DNA from 4 places in the Janthinobacterium goodfellowi genome. Region 2 is predicted to be linked to each of the others. Evidence: predicted binding sites of a transcription regulator. Region 2 holds the regulator's gene; each other region holds the start of a gene.
What was found. The regulator FNR, encoded in region 2, switches genes on or off when oxygen is low (the NO sensors DNR and NnrR bind a similar motif). The targets are predictions, from matches to a motif close to TTGATNNNNATCAA.
Positions count from the first base shown of each region.

Region 1: a site for FNR is predicted at 2,266-2,279, ahead of ACQ4WQ_RS08990 (lipid-binding SYLF domain-containing protein). Genes of this name have one in related genera too.
Region 3: a site for FNR is predicted at 3,340-3,353, ahead of ACQ4WQ_RS02780 (universal stress protein). Genes of this name have one in related genera too.
Region 4: a site for FNR is predicted at 1,400-1,413, ahead of ACQ4WQ_RS08030 (FliM/FliN family flagellar motor switch protein). Genes of this name have one in related genera too.

Region 1 covers NZ_JBNYXN010000002.1:204,277-209,293, reverse strand. Annotated here, with positions in the region: gene ACQ4WQ_RS09000 ([FeFe] hydrogenase, group A) at 1-949, opposite strand, end outside; gene phbB (acetoacetyl-CoA reductase) at 1,003-1,725, opposite strand; gene ACQ4WQ_RS08990 (lipid-binding SYLF domain-containing protein) at 2,357-3,085, shown strand; gene ACQ4WQ_RS08985 (zinc-dependent alcohol dehydrogenase family protein) at 3,192-4,193, shown strand; gene ACQ4WQ_RS08980 (helix-turn-helix domain-containing protein) at 4,399-4,866, shown strand.
Region 2 covers NZ_JBNYXN010000003.1:730,986-736,002, reverse strand. Annotated here, with positions in the region: gene ccoO (cytochrome-c oxidase, cbb3-type subunit II) at 1-59, shown strand, start outside; gene ACQ4WQ_RS15745 (cbb3-type cytochrome oxidase subunit 3) at 61-264, shown strand; gene ccoP (cytochrome-c oxidase, cbb3-type subunit III) at 257-1,177, shown strand; gene ccoG (cytochrome c oxidase accessory protein CcoG) at 1,182-2,564, shown strand; gene ACQ4WQ_RS15730 (FixH family protein) at 2,627-3,151, shown strand; gene fnr (fumarate/nitrate reduction transcriptional regulator Fnr) at 3,155-3,913, opposite strand; gene ACQ4WQ_RS15720 (response regulator) at 4,153-5,017, shown strand, end outside.
Region 3 covers NZ_JBNYXN010000001.1:611,073-616,089, reverse strand. Annotated here, with positions in the region: gene ACQ4WQ_RS02795 (S41 family peptidase) at 1-189, shown strand, start outside; gene ACQ4WQ_RS02790 (chemotaxis protein CheA) at 242-2,113, opposite strand; gene ACQ4WQ_RS02785 (protein phosphatase CheZ) at 2,113-2,970, opposite strand; gene ACQ4WQ_RS02780 (universal stress protein) at 3,435-3,902, shown strand; gene ACQ4WQ_RS02775 (response regulator) at 4,046-4,690, shown strand.
Region 4 covers NZ_JBNYXN010000002.1:21,413-26,429, reverse strand. Annotated here, with positions in the region: gene ACQ4WQ_RS08035 (FliM/FliN family flagellar motor switch protein) at 1-353, opposite strand, end outside; gene ACQ4WQ_RS08030 (FliM/FliN family flagellar motor switch protein) at 355-1,233, opposite strand; gene fliE (flagellar hook-basal body complex protein FliE) at 1,785-2,123, shown strand; gene fliF (flagellar basal-body MS-ring/collar protein FliF) at 2,184-3,920, shown strand; gene ACQ4WQ_RS08015 (flagellar motor switch protein FliG) at 3,898-4,938, shown strand; gene fliH (flagellar assembly protein FliH) at 4,935-5,017, shown strand, end outside.

The DNA.
Region 1 (5,017 bases), on a different contig from region 2:
CCCAGTTCACCCATCCCGGACAGCAGGACGTCAACAGGGGCAAGGGTTGCGCGCTTCCTGCCTGCCCTTTGATGCGCGCCAGCAACTCGCTCGCTTCTTCCATGATCGTCAGGTCGGCGCCGAAATTGGTGTCGAACACATAGTCAAAACCAAGTTGCCGCAAGGCATTGATCATTTTCCCCGTACTGACCGTGCCGGCCAGCATGCCGAATTCTTCGCCGATGGCAACGCGCGTGGCCGGCGCCACTTGCACCACGCAGACGCGCTCGTGCGCATCCAAGGCATGCAGCACCGCGTGCCAGTGCGGCGTCTCGACCAGCGCACCAACGGGACAGACCAGCGTACATTGACCGCAAGAAATGCATTGGGTATTGGCCAGGGTATGGTCAAAGACAGTCACCGGCAAGCGCCCCGCGCCGCGTTCGGCGAAGCCGATCACGTATTGCTGCTGCCCCGATGCGCCGCACGCTTCCACACACAGGCCGCATTCGATGCATTTGGACAGATCGCGCCAGATACTCGGCGAGGTATGATCGATCAAGCGGTGCTCGGGATGCGCCACCGAGCCGCGCGGCAGCTTTTCCCAGCGTTCTTCCCACTGATTTTCGCTGATCAGGCTTTGCAAGCGGCAAGAGCCGTTGACTTCGCAGCGCAGGCAGTCGTTCGGATGGCGCGCCAGCAGCCATTGCGCATCCATCGCACGAAAGGCATGCAGGTCGTTCGATGCCGTCTCGATAATGTCCCCTGCCTTTGCCAGTGTGATGCAGGCCGGCTGCGGGTGGGGCTGGCCGGCCACATGCACCAGGCACATGCGGCACACGGCATGGGTAGGCAAGCGCGGATAGTAGCAAAGCGTGGGAATATGCACGCCAGCTTGCCTCGCGGCATCGAGGTAGGTGGAGCCTTCCTCGACGTCGACAGCCCGTCCATTGACCGTCAACGAGATCATGTGTATCACTCCCGGCGCACCGCGGCCACGCACTTGCCCGGCGGCAAACAATGCTAGCCCATATACTGCCCGCCATTGACATCAAAGGTTGCCCCCGTGATGAAGCCGCTGGCGTCGTCGGCCAGGAACGCCACCAGGCGCGCGATGTCCGCAGGCGTGCCGAGCCGGCCAACGGGGATGCCGGCGATGATTTTTTGCAGGACTTCGGGGGCGACCTCGGCCACCATGTCAGTATCACAATAGCCGGGAGCGACCGCGTTCACCGTGATCTGCTTACGCGCCCCCTCCAGCGCCAGCGCCCGCGTAAAGCCGAGAATACCGGCTTTGGCGGCGGCGTAATTAGACTGCCCAAGCTGGCCCTTCTCGCCGTTGACGGAACTGATATTGACGATACGGCCGAACTCGCGCGCCCGCATGCCTTCCATGACATGACGGCACATATTGAACATCGAGCCGAGATTGGTATTGATGACCTGCCACCATTGGTCGGGATCCATGCGGTGCAATAGCGCATCGCTGGTGATGCCGGCATTGTTGATCAGGATATCGACGGGCCCCATTTGCTGCTCCACAAGGGCAATGCCATGGCGGCAGGCGTCGAAATCGCTGACATCCCATCGGAATACGGGAATCGCTGTCGCCTCGAAAAATGCGCCGGCAGCGTCCGCATTGCTGTGGTAGACGGCGGCGACCCTGTGGCCGCCCGCTTGCAATGCGAAGGAAATGGCCTTGCCCAGCCCTCGGGTACCACCAGTGACAAGTGCGATTCGTTGCATGAAGACTACTCCCATGGCGGCAATCCGATCGATCTTGCGGCAGCTTCCGCCGGCAAGCGCATTGCGGCAAACGGCGCGACTTGCGTTCAATGTACGCGACTGCAGGCAGTCACGTCACTGGCGCTGTATGACATAGATCAATTCCTGCCAGACTAAATCGGCACAACGCGGCAGCAGCATAGAGCCACCCCGTCCTTCGAGCGCGCCGGATTTCCCTCTGCGTTCATCATGGCGTCGTCTTCAACGGCCTGATCGCAACGGACGTCGTCATGATGTGAGATGCGGCAGCACCCGGGATCGATCGGCGACCGGCGACCGGCTGTTGGTGAGCGGCGGCGTTGGCGTGCTCGCTCCTCATTGATCAAGCGATACCGTCGCAGGACTGCCAATGCGAGGATTGCGACCGCCAGGACGCCGCCGCCTGGGCCCCAGTTCCGGAACGCGCGCGGATATCGAACGGATGTGAGAACCTTCAACCATGGAAACTTATACGCCTGCCCGTTCGGCATGCTGCCTGGCACGACCGAGAGAACAGTGATGTAGATCATGGTCAATGGCGGGCAAGCGGCGCTAGCATGAGGCACGCTCATATCATGAGCACAAATCAGCACCCATTACGGAGGGAAATGCCATGTCTATCGGAAATCACTGCCGCCAGGTCGCAGCGGCGTGCTTGTTCATGCTGCTGGCGTCGGGGGTTGCTGTGGCGCAAAGCAATGGCCGCCAAAGCAGCGCGCCCGATCTCGCCAACAAGGCGATGGAGAGCGCCAACAAGCGCGTTGAAGCCGCCATTCCAGTGGTACACGAGCTACAAGCCGATGCGGGCATGCAGCCATTGCTGCAACAAGCCAAGGGCATCTTAATCGTTCCCTCATATGGCCGCGCTGCATTGGGGGTGGGTGCTCAAGGGGGCGGCGGACTGCTGCTCATCAGGGGCCCCAATGGCAACTGGAGCGGCCCCGCCTTCTACAATCTGGGCGGCTTGACGCTGGGTTTGCAAGCCGGCGCAGAGGGCGGCCCCATCGTCATGGTCCTGAACAATGATAAGGCCGTCAACGCGGTCATGAAGAAGAATAACTTTTCCCTCAACGCCGCAGCGGGGCTGACCGTGGTCAATTGGCGAAAAATGGCGCAGGGCACGGTCGGCATCGGCGACGTCGTGGCCTGGAGCGGAACAAAAGGCCTGTTCGGCGATGTCGTGGCCGTGGGATTGAGCGACATCCGATTCAACCAGCATTTGACCGATGCCTTTTACGGACGCACCTTGTCGCCCAAGGATTTCGCTACAGGGAACATTGACGATCCCCACGCCCTGCCCTTGCAACTAGCGCTGGACGCAGCGTCGGCGGCGCCGAAATAGGCTGTGCGTTGCAGCATGACCATTGGCGCAGGACTGGCATCCAGGAAACGCGGCGCGCCGGGAACAACGAGGCCACCTTGCATGAGACGAAGCGAAAGGATTTGCCATGCTGACAATGGTACTTGAGCACGTCGGACCTGGGGCGCAGCTGCACGCACTGGAGCGCCCGGTGCCGGCACCAATGGGGCAGGATGTGCTCCTGCGCGTTCTGGCCTGTGGCGTTTGCCGCACGGACCTGCACCTGCTCGATGGCGAACTGCCCGCGCACCGCATGCCACTCGTGCCAGGACATGAAATTGTCGGCGCGGTGGTTGCCGTCGGCGCCCGGGTAAACAATCTGCAGATCGGCGCGCGCGTGGGCGTGCCGTGGCTGGCAGGCAGTTGTGGCGCCTGCGTGTATTGTTGCTCTGGCAGCGAAAACCTGTGCGATGGCGCCCGCTTTACCGGCTACGACCGCGATGGCGGCTATGCCGAATACGTGCTGGCCGACGCACGCTACTGCCTGCCGCTCCCGGATAGCCATGACGACGTGCACGCAGCACCGCTGCTATGCGCAGGACTCATAGGCTACCGTGCCTATGCCATGACGGGCGCGGCGCGCAGGGTCGGCATCTACGGCTTCGGTGCCGCCGGACACATCGTGGCGCAACTGGCGGTAGCCCAAGGGCGCGAAGTCTACGCTTTCACGCGCGAAGGTGACGTGCGCACGCAGCATTTCGCCCGCTCTCTAGGGGCGGCATGGGCGGGGGCATCGACAGGGCCGGCCCCGGTCGCGCTGGATGCGGCTATCCTGTTCGCGCCGGATGGCGCTCTGGTGCCACTGGCGCTGGCCGCCTGCGCCAAAGGGGGCAAGGTCGTCTGCGGCGGCATCCACATGAGCGACTTGCCCGCCATGCCATATTCCTTGCTGTGGGGAGAGCGCAGCGTGCGCTCGGTCGCCAACCTGACCCGCGCCGACGGCATGGCGTTCCTGGCGCTCGCAGAACGTTACGACCTCAGGACGACGCCATTGGCCTATCCGCTGCTTCAGGTCAACGAGGCGCTGGCGGACTTGCGCGCCGGGCGATTTGACGGCGCCGCCGTGCTGGTACCCAGCCTCAGGTCCTGAGTCATAATCGTCAGCCTGGCAGCTGCCATTGATCCAGGCTAAGCGGAAGGAATGCAAAACAAGGGGATGCCGCGCCCGGGCAGTAAAATCCATGCTGGCGACCAAGCTGTCGCTGGCAAAGCGCTCTCGTGGCGTTCATCATTGCGACGGCAGGCGGGTCATGCGCCGCTGATTCACGAACGTTGTACATTGAAAGGCAAAATGTATGTCTGGCGACACCCAAGTTTCTGAGCGGATCAAAAGCTGCCGCGAAAATCTTCGTATCTCACAAGTGCTGCTTGCCGAACTGGCGGGCATCAATCCCACGCAACTATATCGCTACGAATCAGACAAGGCCAAACCACGGCCGGATGCGGCAGATAGAATTGCCGCGGCCCTCGGCGTCAGCACCGCCTGGCTTGTCCACGGGACGTTGCCTGTTGCCAGAGGGGCACAAATCGACCCGCCAGTGCCGGCAGGAGGGGGGCTGATCGTGAAATTCCTGGAACTCCCCCCCGCGCTTGCCTTCGTCGTGAAGCGACTGGCCATGCAAAATGGCAGCACCGTAGAGATGGAATTGCTGGACCTCGTGCACCAAGGCCTCGAAGCCAAGCACAAAAAAAAACTGGCTTGCGCTGAGTCCGCAGCTAGTTCAGCCTTGCCTGCGTCTGGCGAAAATTCAACGGCGCCTTGAACGGAACTTCCATCTGCCGGCGGGTGCGGTACGCCGCGGATCCAGTCAACGAAATCGATGGGCGTTCGCCGGAACTGAACCCCTTGGTGCAAGGTGCGCTAAATGGATTGCTGGTTCCATTACAGCAGATGCAGTGGAAACGGACGCCGCC
Region 2 (5,017 bases):
AAGACGCCCTGGTCGCCTATCTGCAAGGCCTCGGTACATTAATCAAAACAAGGAATTAGCATGGCAATCGAAAACCTGTTTGACAGCGCCAGCAGCGTCATGACGGTGGTTTCCTTTACGACGTTCGTGGGCATCCTGTGGTGGACGTTCAGCCGCAGCAATGGCGACTTCGACGCGGCGGCGCGCCTGCCGTTCGCCGACGACGCGCTCGACTATCCGGCCGAGGCCGAGACGAACCTGGCGAAGGAGCGCAACCATGGCTGACTTTACCAACGGCTTCTGGAATATCTACATCGTCGTGCTGTCCCTGCTGGGCATCATCGGCTGCGGCGTGCTGCTGTACTCGCAGTCGAAAGTGAAAGTGGCCGCCGGCGCCCCCGCCGACGGCACCACGGGCCACGTCTGGGACGAGGACTTGAAGGAACTCAATACGCCGATGCCGCGCTGGTGGATGTGGCTGTTCTACATCACCATCGTCTTCGCGCTGGCCTACCTGTTCCTGTACCCGGGCCTGGGCACCTATGCCGGCAGCCTGGGCTGGAAATCGACGGGCCAGTACGAAGAAGAGCTGAAGAAGGCGGAAGCCGACTACGGTCCCCTGTTCAACAAGTACCTGAGCCAGGACTTGAAGACGGTGGCCGCCGATCCGCAGGCGCAAGCGATCGGCCAGCGTTTGTTCCTGACCTACTGCGCGCAATGCCACGGTTCGGATGCGCGCGGCAACAAGGGCTTCCCCAACCTGACCGACAAGGACTGGCTGTATGGCGGCGATCCCGACATCATCAAGACCACCATCATGCACGGCCGCAATGGGCAGATGCCGCCGATGGGCGCCGCGCTGGGTTCCGAAAAGGATGTCGAGAACGTGGCCCATTATGTGCTGAGCCTGTCCGGTTCCACCTCGGACCCCGTCAAGTCCGTGCTGGGCAAGGCCAAGTTCGGCGCCTGCATGGCCTGTCACGGCGCCGATGCGAAGGGCAACCAGATGCTCGGTGCGCCCAACCTGACGGACAAGATCTGGCTGTACGGCGGCAGCGCCGATACCATCATGGAAACCGTGCGCAAGGGGCGCAACAACACCATGCCGGCCTTCAGCGACTTCCTCGGCGAATCCAAGGTACACGTGCTGTCGGCGTATGTCTGGAGCCTGTCGAATCCCCAGACGCCCGTGAAATGATGTAATGGAACCTCAAGTCATCAAGATGTATGCGGCCCGCGAGCAAATCTACCCTCGCGAGGCCAAAGGACGCTACGCTACCTGGCGATGGGTATGCGTATGGCTTACCCAGCTCGCGTTCTACGGCTTGCCGTGGTTGACCTGGAATGGCAGGCAAGCCCTGCTGTTCGATTTGACCACGCGCAAGTTCTACATTTTCGGCGTCGTGCTGTGGCCCCAGGATTTCATCTATCTGGCGGCCCTGCTGATCATCTGTGCATATCTGCTGTTCCTCGTCACGGCCATTGCCGGGCGGGTGTGGTGCGGGTTCTCTTGCCCGCAAACGGTGTACACGGAAATCTTCCTGTGGGTCGAACGCCGCATCGAGGGCACGCGCAGCGCGCGCATGGCCCTCGACAAGCAGGGCCCCTCCGTGCGCAAGGCATTCAAGAAGACGGCCAAGCACCTGGTCTGGGGCGCCATCGCCCTGTGGACGGGCTTTACCTTTGTCGGCTACTTCACGCCGATCAAGGAACTGGCGCGCGAGGTGACCACCCTCAATTTCGGTCCCTGGGAATGGTTCTGGGTCTTGTTCTACAGCCTGGCAACCTACGGCAACGCGGGCTGGCTGCGCGAGCAGGTGTGCAAATACATGTGCCCCTACGCGCGCTTCCAGAGCGCCATGTTCGACCAGGACACCCTGATCATCACCTACGATGCCAAGCGCGGCGAACCACGCGGCGCGATGAGCAAGAAGGCCGGCAACAACGACAAGCTGGGCGACTGCATCGATTGCACCCTGTGCGTGCAGGTGTGTCCGACCGGCATCGATATCCGCAACGGCCTGCAGTATGAATGCATCGGCTGCGCCGCCTGCGTCGACGCCTGCAATACCGTGATGGACAAGGTCGAGCGGCCGCGTGGCCTGATACGCTACAGCACCGACCATGCGATGGAAAACAACTTCAATTCGAAGCAGATCCGCCAGCGCGCCATGCGCCCGCGCGTGCTGATCTACACGTCCATCCTGGCCCTGATCATCATCGCCGTGTGTACTTCGCTGGCCCTGCGCACGCCGCTGAAAATGGACGTGATCCGCGACCGCGGTTCGATGGGACGCGAAGTGGAAGACGGCATGATCGAAAACGTCTATCGTTTGCAGATCATGAACACCTCGGAGCAAAGCCAGCATTTCAAAATCAGCGCATCCGGCTTGCCGGGCCTGACCTTGCTGACGCGCGAAGAAGTGACCTTGCAGCCGACGGAAACGCTGGGCTGGCCGATCCGCCTGCGCGTGCCGCACGGCGTCGGCGAGAAGGGGTCGAACAAGATAGCGATCGAATTGCACTCGCTGGACGATCCGTCGCTGCATGTGCGCGAAAGCGCGGTCTTCATCGTGCCGCGCTAATGCAGGAAGGCCGGTCCCCGCATGGGGGCTGGCCGTACACACAGAAACACAGGAGAAATACCATGTCCGACAGTCTGAAACTGCAAGCTCCCGTTGCCCCGTGGTACAAGCATCGCTGGCCATGGCTGCTGATGATCGGTCCCGGCCTGTCCGTGGTCGTCGGCAGCTTCATGGGCTATATCGCGTTTACGCAGCCCGACGCGCTGGTGGTGGGCGATTATTACAAGCAGGGCAAGGCGATCAACCAGGATTTGCGGCGCGATACGGTCGCCAGCAACCTGGCGATGGATACGACCCTGGCGTATGACGTCGCTGCAGCGCGCCTCAGCGGTTCCGTGCACAGCTTCGGCAAGGCGTACCAGGGGCCGCTGCAGCTGCACCTGGCGCATGCGACCCTGCCGGAAAAGGATATCAAGCTGCTGGTGCAGCCCGATGCGGCCGGCAATTTCTCGGTGGCGCTGCCGATGCTCGAGCGCAGCCGCTGGCAGGTGCTGGTGGAAAACGACAAACGCGAGTGGCGCCTGTCCGGCATCTGGACCTGGCCGTTGCAACGCAGCATCGCGCTGCACGCGGATGAGGAACTGTAAGCCTTATTTACAGACGTCGGTGCCGGCCGTAATGGCTTTTAACTTGGCCGGCTGCAGGATCTCGATCTCGCGGTTGGAGACGCGCAGCCAGCCTTCCTTCTTGAACTTGGACAGCAGGCGGCTGACGCTCTCGATGGTCAGGCCCAGGTAGTTGCCGATTTCCTCGCGCGACATGCGCAGCTGGAAATTGCTGCCAGAATAGCCGCGCGCCTCATAGCGCGACGCCAGGTTGACGATGAAGGCGGCAAAGCGCTGCGTCGCCTGCATATTGCCCAGCAACAGCATCACGCTTTGCTCGCGCGTGATTTCCTGGCTCATCATGCGGTGGAAATGGCGGAGCAGGGTCGGCATATTGCCCAGCAATTGTTCCAGGCTGGAAAACGGGATTTCACACACTTCGCTGTCTTCCAGCGCCACCGCATTACAGTGGTGGCGGTCGGCGCTGATGGCGTCCATGCCCAGCAGTTCGCCGGCCATCTGGAAACCCGTCACCTGCTCTTCGCCGCCCGGATTGATCTGGTACGTCTTGAAGTGCCCCAGGCGGATCGCGTACAGGTTCTGGAACGAGTCGCCGATGCGGAACAGCGAGGCGCCGCGCACGATCTTGCGGCGGCGGCCGATGATCTGGTCCAGCCTGTCCATGTCGCCCACATCAAGGCCCATCGGCAGGCACAATTGATGCATGCTGCACGTCGAGCATCGCGCTCGCAACGCTTCCACGTTCACTGTGGGCAAGGTTGGAGTGAGTAGCGCTTCAGTCATGTCGGTACCTTTAAGAAAATGCAACAACAAGTTTACTGCATACCGGGTTGCCGTGTGCCAATTTCACCGTAATTTCGGCGAATAAACGACGTCCAGCCTTTAATTATATGGCAACATCGTCAAAAGCCCATGCGGAGAGGGCAATTTGCGTGGCGGCGCTTGCCAAGCTGGGGTATTGATAGGAAAATTCCTGACAGCATTATCTGCCGCCTGTGCCGCACGGTACTGAAAAGGAAATCATGAAGCCTCTCGGCATCAAAGCAAAAGTCGCGCTGGCTACCAGCCTGACCTCGATCGCCATGATCGCGCTGGTCACCATGATCCAGGTGCAGCACATGCGCGACGATTTCACCCGGGTCCTGCTGAGCCAGCAATCGTCGCTGATCACCCGCACCGCCGCCGAACTCGACGACAAGCTGGGCATGCTGCTGCAGATCGTCACCCTGACGGCACGGCAGCAGCCGCCGGAACTGATCGGCCAGCCCGCCCAATTGCGCGACTACTATTCGCGCCGCTCGATGCTGGTGCTGTTCGACGACGTGCTGGTGCTCGACGCGTACGGCGCCGTCGTGGCCGACATGCCGGAAGTGGCGGGGCGCGCCGGCATCAACGTCGCCGAGCGCGAGTACTTCCAGACCGTGCTGCGCACGCGCCAGCCCATGATCACCGAGCCGATGCTGGGCAAATCGAGCGGCATGCCCATCGTGCAGATGGTCGCGCCCATACTCGCCGCCGATGGCCGGGTGGCCGGCGTGTTGATCGGCGTGCTGCGCCTGTACAAGGACAACCTGCTGGGCCGCCTGCGTTCGGAAAAGATCGGCAAGAGCGGCTATTACTTCATCCTCACGCGCGGCGCCGTGCCGCGCTATGTGCTGCACCCCGACACCAGCCGTTTGCTGCAGCCGCGCCTGCCGAACGCCAACCTGACGACCACCCAGCTGCTGAAGGACGATGGCGAAGGCACCATGGTCAGCACCAACAGCCGCGGCATCACGGCCGTCAACAGTTTCAAGCGCCTGAAATCGGTGAACTGGCTGCTGGCCGCCTCGCTGCCCCTCGACGACGCCTTCGAACCGTTCGACGGCGTGCTGTACCGGCTGGTGC
Region 3 (5,017 bases), on a different contig from region 2:
TCGGGCCAGCGCCACCTGCAATACGCCACCTCGCGCTCGGCCCGCCTGCCGCAGCTGCAGGTCGACCTGGGCGGCATCATGCCCGACATCTACCTGCCGCCGCCGAAGGACGAGGCGGAGCGCGCCCAGGAAATCGTGCGCGTGCAGCGCTGGCTGGAAGGCGGCACGCTGCGACCGGACGGCGCATAAAAAAAGCCCGCTGCGCAATCTCCGCAGCGGGCTTGATTTTTCAAGGCAAAGCTTACGCCGCCATGCGTACCGTGCCGCGGCAGCCGTCCATCAGGAAGGACAGTCCCACCACCAGCACCAGTTCGCCTTCTGCCGAACGGGCCGTACCCGTGATGCCTTCCACGGTGATGGCCGTCATCGGCTTGATCACCAGGTCGGCCGTGCCATCGACGGCTGCGACGGCCAGAATATACGGCTGTGGCGCGGCGACGACGATGCCGACGCGCTCGCTGCACGATTCGTAGCCCAGGGCGCCGGCCAGCGACCGCACGGGCAATGGACGGCCCTGGTCTTTCAGCACTGGCGCGCCGCCCACTTCCATGAAGGTTTCCGGCAATTCGACGACGCGCTGCACCACCGCCATCGGCAGCGCCAGCGCGGCGCCCGAGGTCGACACCAGCATGGTCGGCACGATCGACAGTTCGATCGGCAGACGGATGGCGAACTTGGTACCCTTGCCCAGCATGGATTCGATGTGGATGGCGCCGCGGTTTTTCTCCACGGCCGTTTTCACCACGTCCATGCCCACGCCGCGCCCGGAAACGCTGGACGCCACTTCCTTGGTCGAGAAGCCCGGCAAGAATACCAGCTGGAAGCATTCGTCGTTGCTCAACTGGGCGTTTTCGCTGATCAAGCCCTTTTGCTGGGCCTTGCTGCGCAGGAAGACCGGGTCCATGCCCTTGCCGTCATCCTGCAGCACGATCATGACGCTGTTCGCTTCCTGCCAGGCTTTCAGCGAAATATACGATTTGGCGGGCTTGCCGGCGGCCAGGCGCGCTTCCGGCGATTCGACGCCATGGTCGAGCGAGTTGCGCAGCATGTGCACGAGCGGATCGTACAGGCTGTCCACCACGACGCGGTCGACTTCCGTCTCCGCGCCCTCGATGGTCAGCTCGACATCCTTGCCCAGGTCTTTCGCCAGTTCGCGCACCAGGCGCGGGAATTTCTGGAACAGGCGGCCGACAGGCTGCATGCGCGTGGCCAGGGTGGCCCGCTGCAGTTCCGTCGAGTAGCGCGAGGCACGTTCCAGGGTTTCCGCCAGGGTCGCCATCAGGGTGGCGGCCTGGCCTTCGAATTTGAATTGCAGCAGGCGCTCGAGCAGTACGGCAGCCTGGTTGGCAGCCTGCACCGATTCGCCCGCCACTTCCAGCAGCGCGTCGAGCTTGACGGCGTCGACGCGGATGCTGTCTTCCTTGACGGGCGCGGCATGGCGCACTTCCGGACGTTCTTCGCGGCGTTCCGCGCCATCCCAAGCCTTGGCGGCCGGCTTGGCGGCAGCCACGGCAGGCGCGGCGGCCACGGCGGCAGGGGCGGCGACGGCGGACACGGCAGCGATCTGGCTGCCGGCCGGCACGACGGCGTTGTACATGCCCTCCCAGTCCAGGCCATCGGCGCTGGCAGTGGACACGGCGACGGCAGGCGTGGCGACAACAACTTCGGCGACCTCGGCCACGGCCACTTCCGCCACCACGGCGGCGGCAGGCGCCGGGGCGTCCATGCCCTTGCCTTCGATGGCGTTCGTCAGGATGTGTTCCAGCTCTTCCGGCATGGCTGGCAAGCTTTCCGGGGCGGCCCCGTTGGCCAGTTCCGTCAGCTGGTCGGCCACGAAACCGGACGCTTGCAGCGCCGCCTCGATGGCGATCGGGGTGACGGGCGCGGCGCCCGTGCGCAAGGCGTCGAACAGGTTTTCCGTCAGGTGGCAGGCCGCCACCAGCGCGGGCAGACCCATGAAGCCGGCGCCGCCCTTGATGGTATGGAAGGAACGAAACACGGCATTCAGTGTTTCCTTGTTGTCAGGATCGCGCTCGAGGCGCAATAAGTGCTCTTCAACATTAACCGCAAGATCCATCGCCTCAACGACGAAATCCTTGAGCATATCGTCCATTAGAATCCCAAATCCGCAAGAAGGTCGTCTACATTATCCTGGTCCAGCGCCACCGACGGCACGGACGGGCCCTGCATCAGCGGCACCGGCTTTTGCGCCAGTTTCTCGCGCACCTCGGCCGGCGCGTTGTCGCGCAGCAGCTGGGCCAGCTCGTTTTCTACCGTCTTGGTGATGTTGACCACTTTTTTGATCAGCTGGCCCGTGATGTCCTGGAAGTCCTGCGCCATCATGATTTCCAGCAAGCGCGCTTTTTCCGCTTCCGTCGCTTCGGCAACGGCTTGCGCGAACTGACGCGAGTCGCCAGCCAGGGCCTTGAATTCTTCCAGGCTCAGCTTGCCGTCGAACAGGGCCGTCCAGCGGCCATCCATGTCCTTGGCTTTCTTCGACAGCACGTCCTGCGCCGGCATGCCTTCGTCGAGCGTGTTCAAGACCTTGTTGGCGGCCTGTTCCGTCAGGGTGGCAACATATTCCAGGCGGTCCTGGGCGTCGACGATCTGCGACGACGCTTCCGTCAGCGCCTTGTCGTAGCCCAGTTCGCGCAGCGAATCGTGCAGCAGGCGCACGATGCCGCCCAGGCGCTCGAACATCGGCTTGTCGGACTGATCGACGGGGTCGGCCGCGTCGCCGGGCGCGTCGGCGCTGGCGACGGGCGCCGCTTCCGGCGCGGCGGCCACGGGTGCCGCAGCGGCTGCCGGCACGGCGGCGCTGGCCGACACGGAGTCGAACAGCGCGTCGAAATCGTCATCCGCAATCACGGCGGGAGCGGGCGCGGCGGCAGGCGCGGGCTGAGCCGCGGCCGCACTTTGCGCAGATACTTCATCGAATAATGCATCGAAATCATCAGCGGCGTTGGTCATATCCCTGCTTCTCCATAATTTGTCAAAATTCCGCCTGAACTGTGCGTTTTACAGACTGATACCCACAATTTCTCGATTAAGATGATTTGAGGCAATACCGCTGCGATGGTGCGAGTGTAGCAGGGCGCCGCCCTGTTGGTAAATCTCAAAACGCGCTTCCTGGTGCAAAGCAGGTCCACAAGAGCTTTTCCACCAGGAAATAAGTGTTCCTGCTGTTGTATTTTGAAATACTACCATTGGCGTGCGTGCAAGACCACGCGCGGCAGAAGAAATCCTGCCTGCGGGCGCCTGCGCAACAGCTCCACGGACATCGTTGCAGCTAAACACGATCTTTCTGCCAATGTTGTCTATACTGAAGGTGCAGTTGTATTGATAATTATCAAGTCTTTACATGAATACAATGCTGACGCCGCGTCTACAATAAGAGGCGTTGCGCGCGCTGAGTCACCGCCAAAGGACCTGCCATGTATAAGAAAATTCTGATCGCCACGGACGGCTCCACCGTCTCCAACTTGACGGCCTGTGCCGGCGTTGCCTTTGCCGAACAGATGCACGCCGACATCCTTGCCGTGTACGTGGCGCCCGAATACCAGTACCCGGTGTACATCGAGATCATTCCCCCAAGCTATCCCAGCGAAGAGGAATACCGCATCGCCATGCGCAAGGCGGGCGCCGACCACTGGCAGCCCATCCTCGACGCAGCCGCCAAGCGGGGCCTGGAAGCGACGGGCTTGACGGCCTTTTCCGACAGCCCGGCCCTGAAAATCGTGGAAGTGGCGCAATTGCAGCATTGCGACCTGATTTTCATGGGTTCGCATGGCCGCAGCGGCTGGGGGCAGTTGCTGCTGGGCAGCGTGACCAATAAGGTGCTGTCGCACTCGAAATTGCCGGTGCTCGTGCATAGGCTGATCAAGGAACCCGCAACGAAATAGGCGGTCAGATGGCCACGGGGGGCCGCCGCTGCCGGCACATGAAGTAAAAGGCAAACTTGCGGCCATTTCAGTTAAAATGACAACGTTTCTCGTTTCTTAACATTTGCTTGTCCGGCGACGGACATCCTCCAGATTGCCCGCCTATGATACGTATTGTGATTGCCGACGACCACACCATCATGCGAGAAGGATTGAAGCGCATCCTTGACGGCGCGCCGGACATCGATATCGTGGGTGAAGCCATCGACGGTTTTGAAGTACTCAACCACGTACGCCAGGGCGGCTTCGACCTGTTGCTGCTCGACCTGTCGATGCCGGGGCGCAGCGGTGTCGACCTGATCCGGCAAATCCGCAGCGAGGCGCCCAAGCTGGCCATCCTGATCCTCACCATGCACGAGGAAGAGCAATATGCGGTGCGCGCCATCCGCGCCGGCGCGCAAGGCTATCTGACCAAGGAAAGCGCTGGCACCCAGCTCGTGGGCGCCATCCACAAGGTGGCGTCGGGACGTCCCTACATCAGCGCCGAGGTGGCCGAGCAGCTCGTGCTCAACATCATGATGCCGAATGAAAGCCTGTTGCACAAACAGTTGTCGGACCGCGAGTTCGAAGTGTTTTCCCTGCTGGTGGCGGGCAAGTCGATCACGGAAATCGCCAACAACCTGCACCTGAGCGTCAAGACGGTGAGTACGCACAAGACGCGCATCATGCAAAAAATGGGCATGAGTTCGCTGTCGGAAATGGTGCAGTATGCCGTGGCGCACCGCCTGCTCTCCCCCTTCAAGACGTAAGCCCGGCGACGCGCGCCCGCGCGTCCGCTGTAGGAACAATCCTACCTCGCCTACCGTAGCTCTTACTCCCATATTCAGCCACTGCTGATATTAATTGCATACGGTTGTTGGCATACTGAAACCAGTAATCAAGTTGCTGGGAAGTTATTTCATCACACAGCAAGTCGTCAGCGAATTGAGCTTTACCTGCCTGGACGCGCGCCGCCCCTTCCCTGCCCGCCGTCCTGCGCACCCTGTTATTCAACTCTGAACTACCTGTCACCAGGAGATGAACATGCTGTCCACGCAAACGCCTGAAACCCGCGCCGCCGCCCCATCGCTGGCCCC
Region 4 (5,017 bases), on a different contig from region 2:
AGGTCGAGATTGAGGCCGTCGAGGTCGATGACTTTGAGGCCATAGTTCTCGCCGGCCACCACCACTTCGGCACGGCCGATCGGCGTGCCGTTGACCTTGATCACCAGCGGTTCGCCGGCCAGCATGTCGAGTTCGATCACGCTTTCCGGGCCGATGGCCATCAGCTCTTCCAGCGAAATGCGGGCCGAGCCCACTTCCAGGGTCAGGGTGACGGGAATCTTGCGCATCATTTGCGGAATGTCGCGGCGCGCGCGGGTGCTGGCCACGTCGGAGACGTCGCCCTGGTCGATGATCATGTCATCGCCCAGGTCTTCCAGCAGGGTTTCGCTCTGGTTGGTATCGGTCATATTCATATTATTCGACATCTTCAAATGAGGTTAAACAGAGCTTGCCCTTATGTTCGGAAACAGCCGCTGTAAATAAACGGGAATCGTCGAGCATCACATCGGTGCGGCTCAGGCTGACGGGAATCACGTCGCCCACGCGCAAGTCGAACAAGGCGCCCAGCTGCATCTGCTTGCTGACCAGCCGGCCTTCCAGGGTCACTTGCAGGCGCGACGCGAGCGGGCGCACGCTGCCGCGCAAGGCTTTTTTCGCCTGCGCGCGCTCGGGCAGCAAGCCGCGCAGCACGTCGGCCATCAGCCGCTTGTCCAGCGAGAACCAGAACTGGCCGCTCTGCCCCGCCTCGACGTCGCTGAGCGCCACCGTGATGATCCAGCTGCCGCGCGCAGGATGCACGCCCGACTGCACGGCGACCTCGGCACTGGTGTCGATGTCGCTGCTCTTGCCCAGGGTTTGCAGGTTCTTGTGGATGCGGGCAAACAAGCTGCCCACCAACTGTTGTCCCAGCACCACAGCGAGGCGTTCTTCCGTGGCCGTCACGCGCACCTGCGCCGGATCGGGCAGCGCGCCCTTGGCGCCGGCACTACCATAGCGATAGTTCAGCACGCTCAAGAGTATCTGCCGCTCGAGCGCAAAGCCCGGCTGGCCGGCCGGCGCGGAAAAACTCAGCCAGCGGTTCACGCCGTCCTCGTTCTCCACGCGCGACAAGCTCACGGCATCGATCTGGAAATTGCCCCAGTAGCGACGGCTCATGGGCTGGCGCAGGGCCACGGCCAGGTCGTCGCGCAACTGGGCGCCGAATACATGCAGCAAATGGACAGGACGTCCAAGCAGACAGGAATCGAGGACTTGATGGCGCGCAGTTTGATCTGTCTTGGTAGTGATTGTCATGTAGTGGTCATGTCGGTATTGCGGTGGCAGAACAAATTATACGGATCGCCCGAAATTAAATACAGCATCATCTCGGCCTTGTCGGCCGGCCCGCAAGCAAACGATTGCGCTTCGTATCGCATGGTAGATGACTACGGTGCTGAACAATACATGAAAACGCTAAATATTGCCATGTATCAATATTCCTTGAGCCAATCCTCTCTTTACTTTATAGTTGCCGCGAGGTAAGCTTATAGCGACAAAATAGTGATTTGCAGTGCGCCATTCCGCTTACCTGATTCCGGTTTTTATGGCAGTTTCCATCCCGTTATTGCCACCAGCAGAAACTTTTATCAGTTAAATATTAGTTGTCATGGCCATGTAAATCATGTCGGCGTGGGTTTGCTGAGTTTGTTTGATTGAATCTGCTTGAGCGGATGGTGTGGCAACTGATAAAACTGATGGGCCCTGCGGATCGGGCCGGGCAGGATGGCATTCATGCAATGTCTGCCGGATTGGCAACACCAGTAATTCTATTGATACGTCACCGCATATTGAAAGTAGAGGGCAAGATGAGCAACGAACTCGCAGGTCTGATCAAGGCCGATCTGGCAGCACTGAGCAATGACGCGCGCGCCCTGGGCGCCAGCATCGCGCCCGCCGCCCAGTTCGGCGCAGGGGAACCATCCGGCTTCTCCTTTGCGCAAAGCATGCAAGACGCCATCGGCAAGGTCAACGGCGACGACCGCCTGGCCGCGCAGAAAATGAGCGACGTCGACAGCGGCAAGAGCGACGACATGGTCGGCGCCATGCTGGCCAGCCAGGAAGCGAGCCTGTCCTTCTCGATGTTGATGCAAGTGCGCAACAAAGTCATGGGCGCCGTCGACGAACTCATCAAACTGCCTCTGTAATCTTCACGTCCTGATCCACGCCCAGCCTCCCAGCGAAAGTTACCCCAAGTGATTACCACCATGAAGTCCGCATTTGCGCGCTGGCGCCCTGGCGCCCAGCCCGCCATCCCGCCCGCCCTGCTGAAGAACCTGGTTCCCATCGTCGTGCTGGCCATCGGCATCACCGCCATGGTGACCATGTATGCCTGGCGCGACCAGGCCAACTACAAGCCGGTATTTGGCGCGCGCGAAAAAGTGGCCGTGACGGACATGATGGCCACGCTGGATGCCGAGCACATCCCCTACCGTTTGCATCCGGACAGCGGCCAGGTGCTGGTGCCCGACGCCATGCTGGGCAAGGTGCGCATGCTGCTCGCCTCGAAGGGCGTGACGGCGCAGCTGCCGGCCGGCCTGGAACTGATGGACAAGAACGACCCGCTGGGCGTGTCGCAATTCGTGCAGGACGTGCGCTTCCGCCGCGGCCTCGAAGGCGAGCTGGCGCAAAGCATCATGACGATGGACGCGATCGCTTCGGCGCGCGTCCATCTGTCGATCGCCAAATCGACGTCGTTCGTCGCCAGCGACGGCGACAAATCGTCGGCTTCCGTCGTCGTGGCGCTGAAGCCGGGCCGCACCCTGGCGCCGGAACAGATCGCCGCCGTCATCAACATGGTGGCCGGCAGCGTCGCCAGCCTGGCGCCCACGCGCGTGAGCCTGGTCGATCAGGGCGGCAACCTGCTGTCCTCGCACGTCGACCTGACAGACGGTTTCGATGCGTCGGCCGCCGGCAATGAAGGCGCGAAACGTTTTCAGGATGAAATCCGCCACAACGTCATGGGCTTGCTGGGCCCCGTCATCGGCGAAGACAACTTCAAGCTCAGCGTGACGGCCGCCGTGAACAACGACCGCGTGGACGAAACGCTGGAGAAATACGGCGAAGCCCCGAAAGTGACGAGCGAGGCGATGCGCGAAGAGCAGGAACGCAACCGCACCGTGGCCGGCATTCCCGGCAGCCTGTCGAACCGTCCGCCAGCGGCGGCCGTGCCGGCACCGGCCGACGCCGCCGGCGCCGCCCCGGCCGATGGCGCGCCGAAGCCGTCCGACGACGGCACGGCCCGCAAGAACGCCACCACGCGCCAGTACGCGTATGACCGCAGCATCACGCAGATCAAGCGCAGCCGTGGCCGCCTGGAAAAACTCAGTGTCGCCGTCGTCCTCAACAGCGCCGCCGCACCGAATCCGAAAACGGGCTGGACCCCAGCCGAACTGGGCAATATCGAAAAAATGCTGACCAGCGGCCTGGGCATCAATGCCCAGCGCGGCGACAGCCTGAGCCTGACGGCGCTGGCCTTCCCTGCCAAGCCGCCCGTGGCGCAATGGTGGGAAGAGCGCGATACCGTCGTCGATTTCAGCAGTTGGCTGCTGTACGCCCTGGGCGCCGTGCTCGGCTACTTCCTGATCCTGCGCCCGCTGCTGCGCCTGCTGACCTCGCGCCTGGCGCCGCCGCCACTGAAGCAGCTCGATCCGGCGCTGGCACTGGGCGGCAGCAACGCCGCCGCCGGTGCGAATGGCGTGGCCGCCGCCGGCGCGCCGGCCCTGGGCGTGAACGGCAGCCCGCTGGCCCTCGAAGGCGAAGCCGCCGCCGGCAACAGTATGCCGGTCGTGCCGCTGCTGGAAAATTATGACTTGCCGCCACCAGGCTCGGCGGTCGACGTGATGGTCGACCACCTGAAAGTGCTGGCTGAAAAAGAACCCGAGCGTGTCGCCGAAGTCGTCAAACAATGGATGCAGAAAAATGGCCGAACTCAACAACAATAATCCCTCCGACGGCGCCGAATACGAAAGCGTCAGCCTGAATCCCGTGGAACAGGCCGCCATCGTGCTGCTGAGCATAGGCGAAGAACAGGCCGCCAATGTGCTGCGCTGCCTGTCGCGCGAAGAATTGCTGGAAGTCACGCAAGTGATGTCGCGCATGAGCGGCATCAAGGTCGAATCCGTGAAAACGGCCATGCAGACCTTCTTCGACGACTACCGCCAGCAAAGCGGCGTGCACGGCGCCTCGCGCAGCTACCTGAAGCGCTCGCTGGACATGGCGCTGGGCAGCGATATCGCCAATAGCGTGCTCAACAACATTTACGGCGACGCCATCCGTCCCAAAATGGCGCGCCTGCAATGGGCCTCGCCAAAATGGCTGGCCGAATACATCGTCAACGAACACGTGCAGATGCAAGCCGTGTTCCTGGCCTTCCTGCCGCCCGCGCTGGCCGGCCAGATCCTCGACGCCCTGCCCGCCGAAGGCCGCGACCTGGTCTTGCTGAACCTGGCGCGTCTGGACGAGATCGACCGCGACCTGCTGGTCGAGCTCGACGAACTGGTGGGCCGCTGCCTGGGCACGCTCGACACGCAAAGCACCAGCGTCGAAGGCATCCGCCAGGCGGCCGAGATTCTCAACCGCATGCCCGGCAACCGCGCCGCGCTGGTCGAACTGCTGCGCGCGCACGACCCGGATGTCGTCTCGGAAATCGAACTGAGCATGTACGACTTCCTGATCCTGGCCACGCAGAGCGATGTCACGCTCACGCGCATCCTGGAAGACGTGCCGATGGAACAGTGGGCGATTGCACTGAAGGGCGCGGAACCGTCGATCCGCGACGCCGTGCTGAAAACCATGCCGCGCCGCCAGGCGCAGAGCTTCGAAGACATGATGCGCCGCTCCGGCCCCGTGCCGCTGTCGCGTATCGAACAGACGCGCCAGGAGATCATGGCCACTGTCAAGGGCCTCGCCGATGCGGGCGAGATCGAAGTGCAACTGTTTGCCGAAGCGGTGATCGAATGAAACACTTCCGCTCGTATCGTTTCCCGCCCCTGTCGCAATTCATCGCTGCCGGCCAGCGCGCCGCCAGCGAGGACACGGA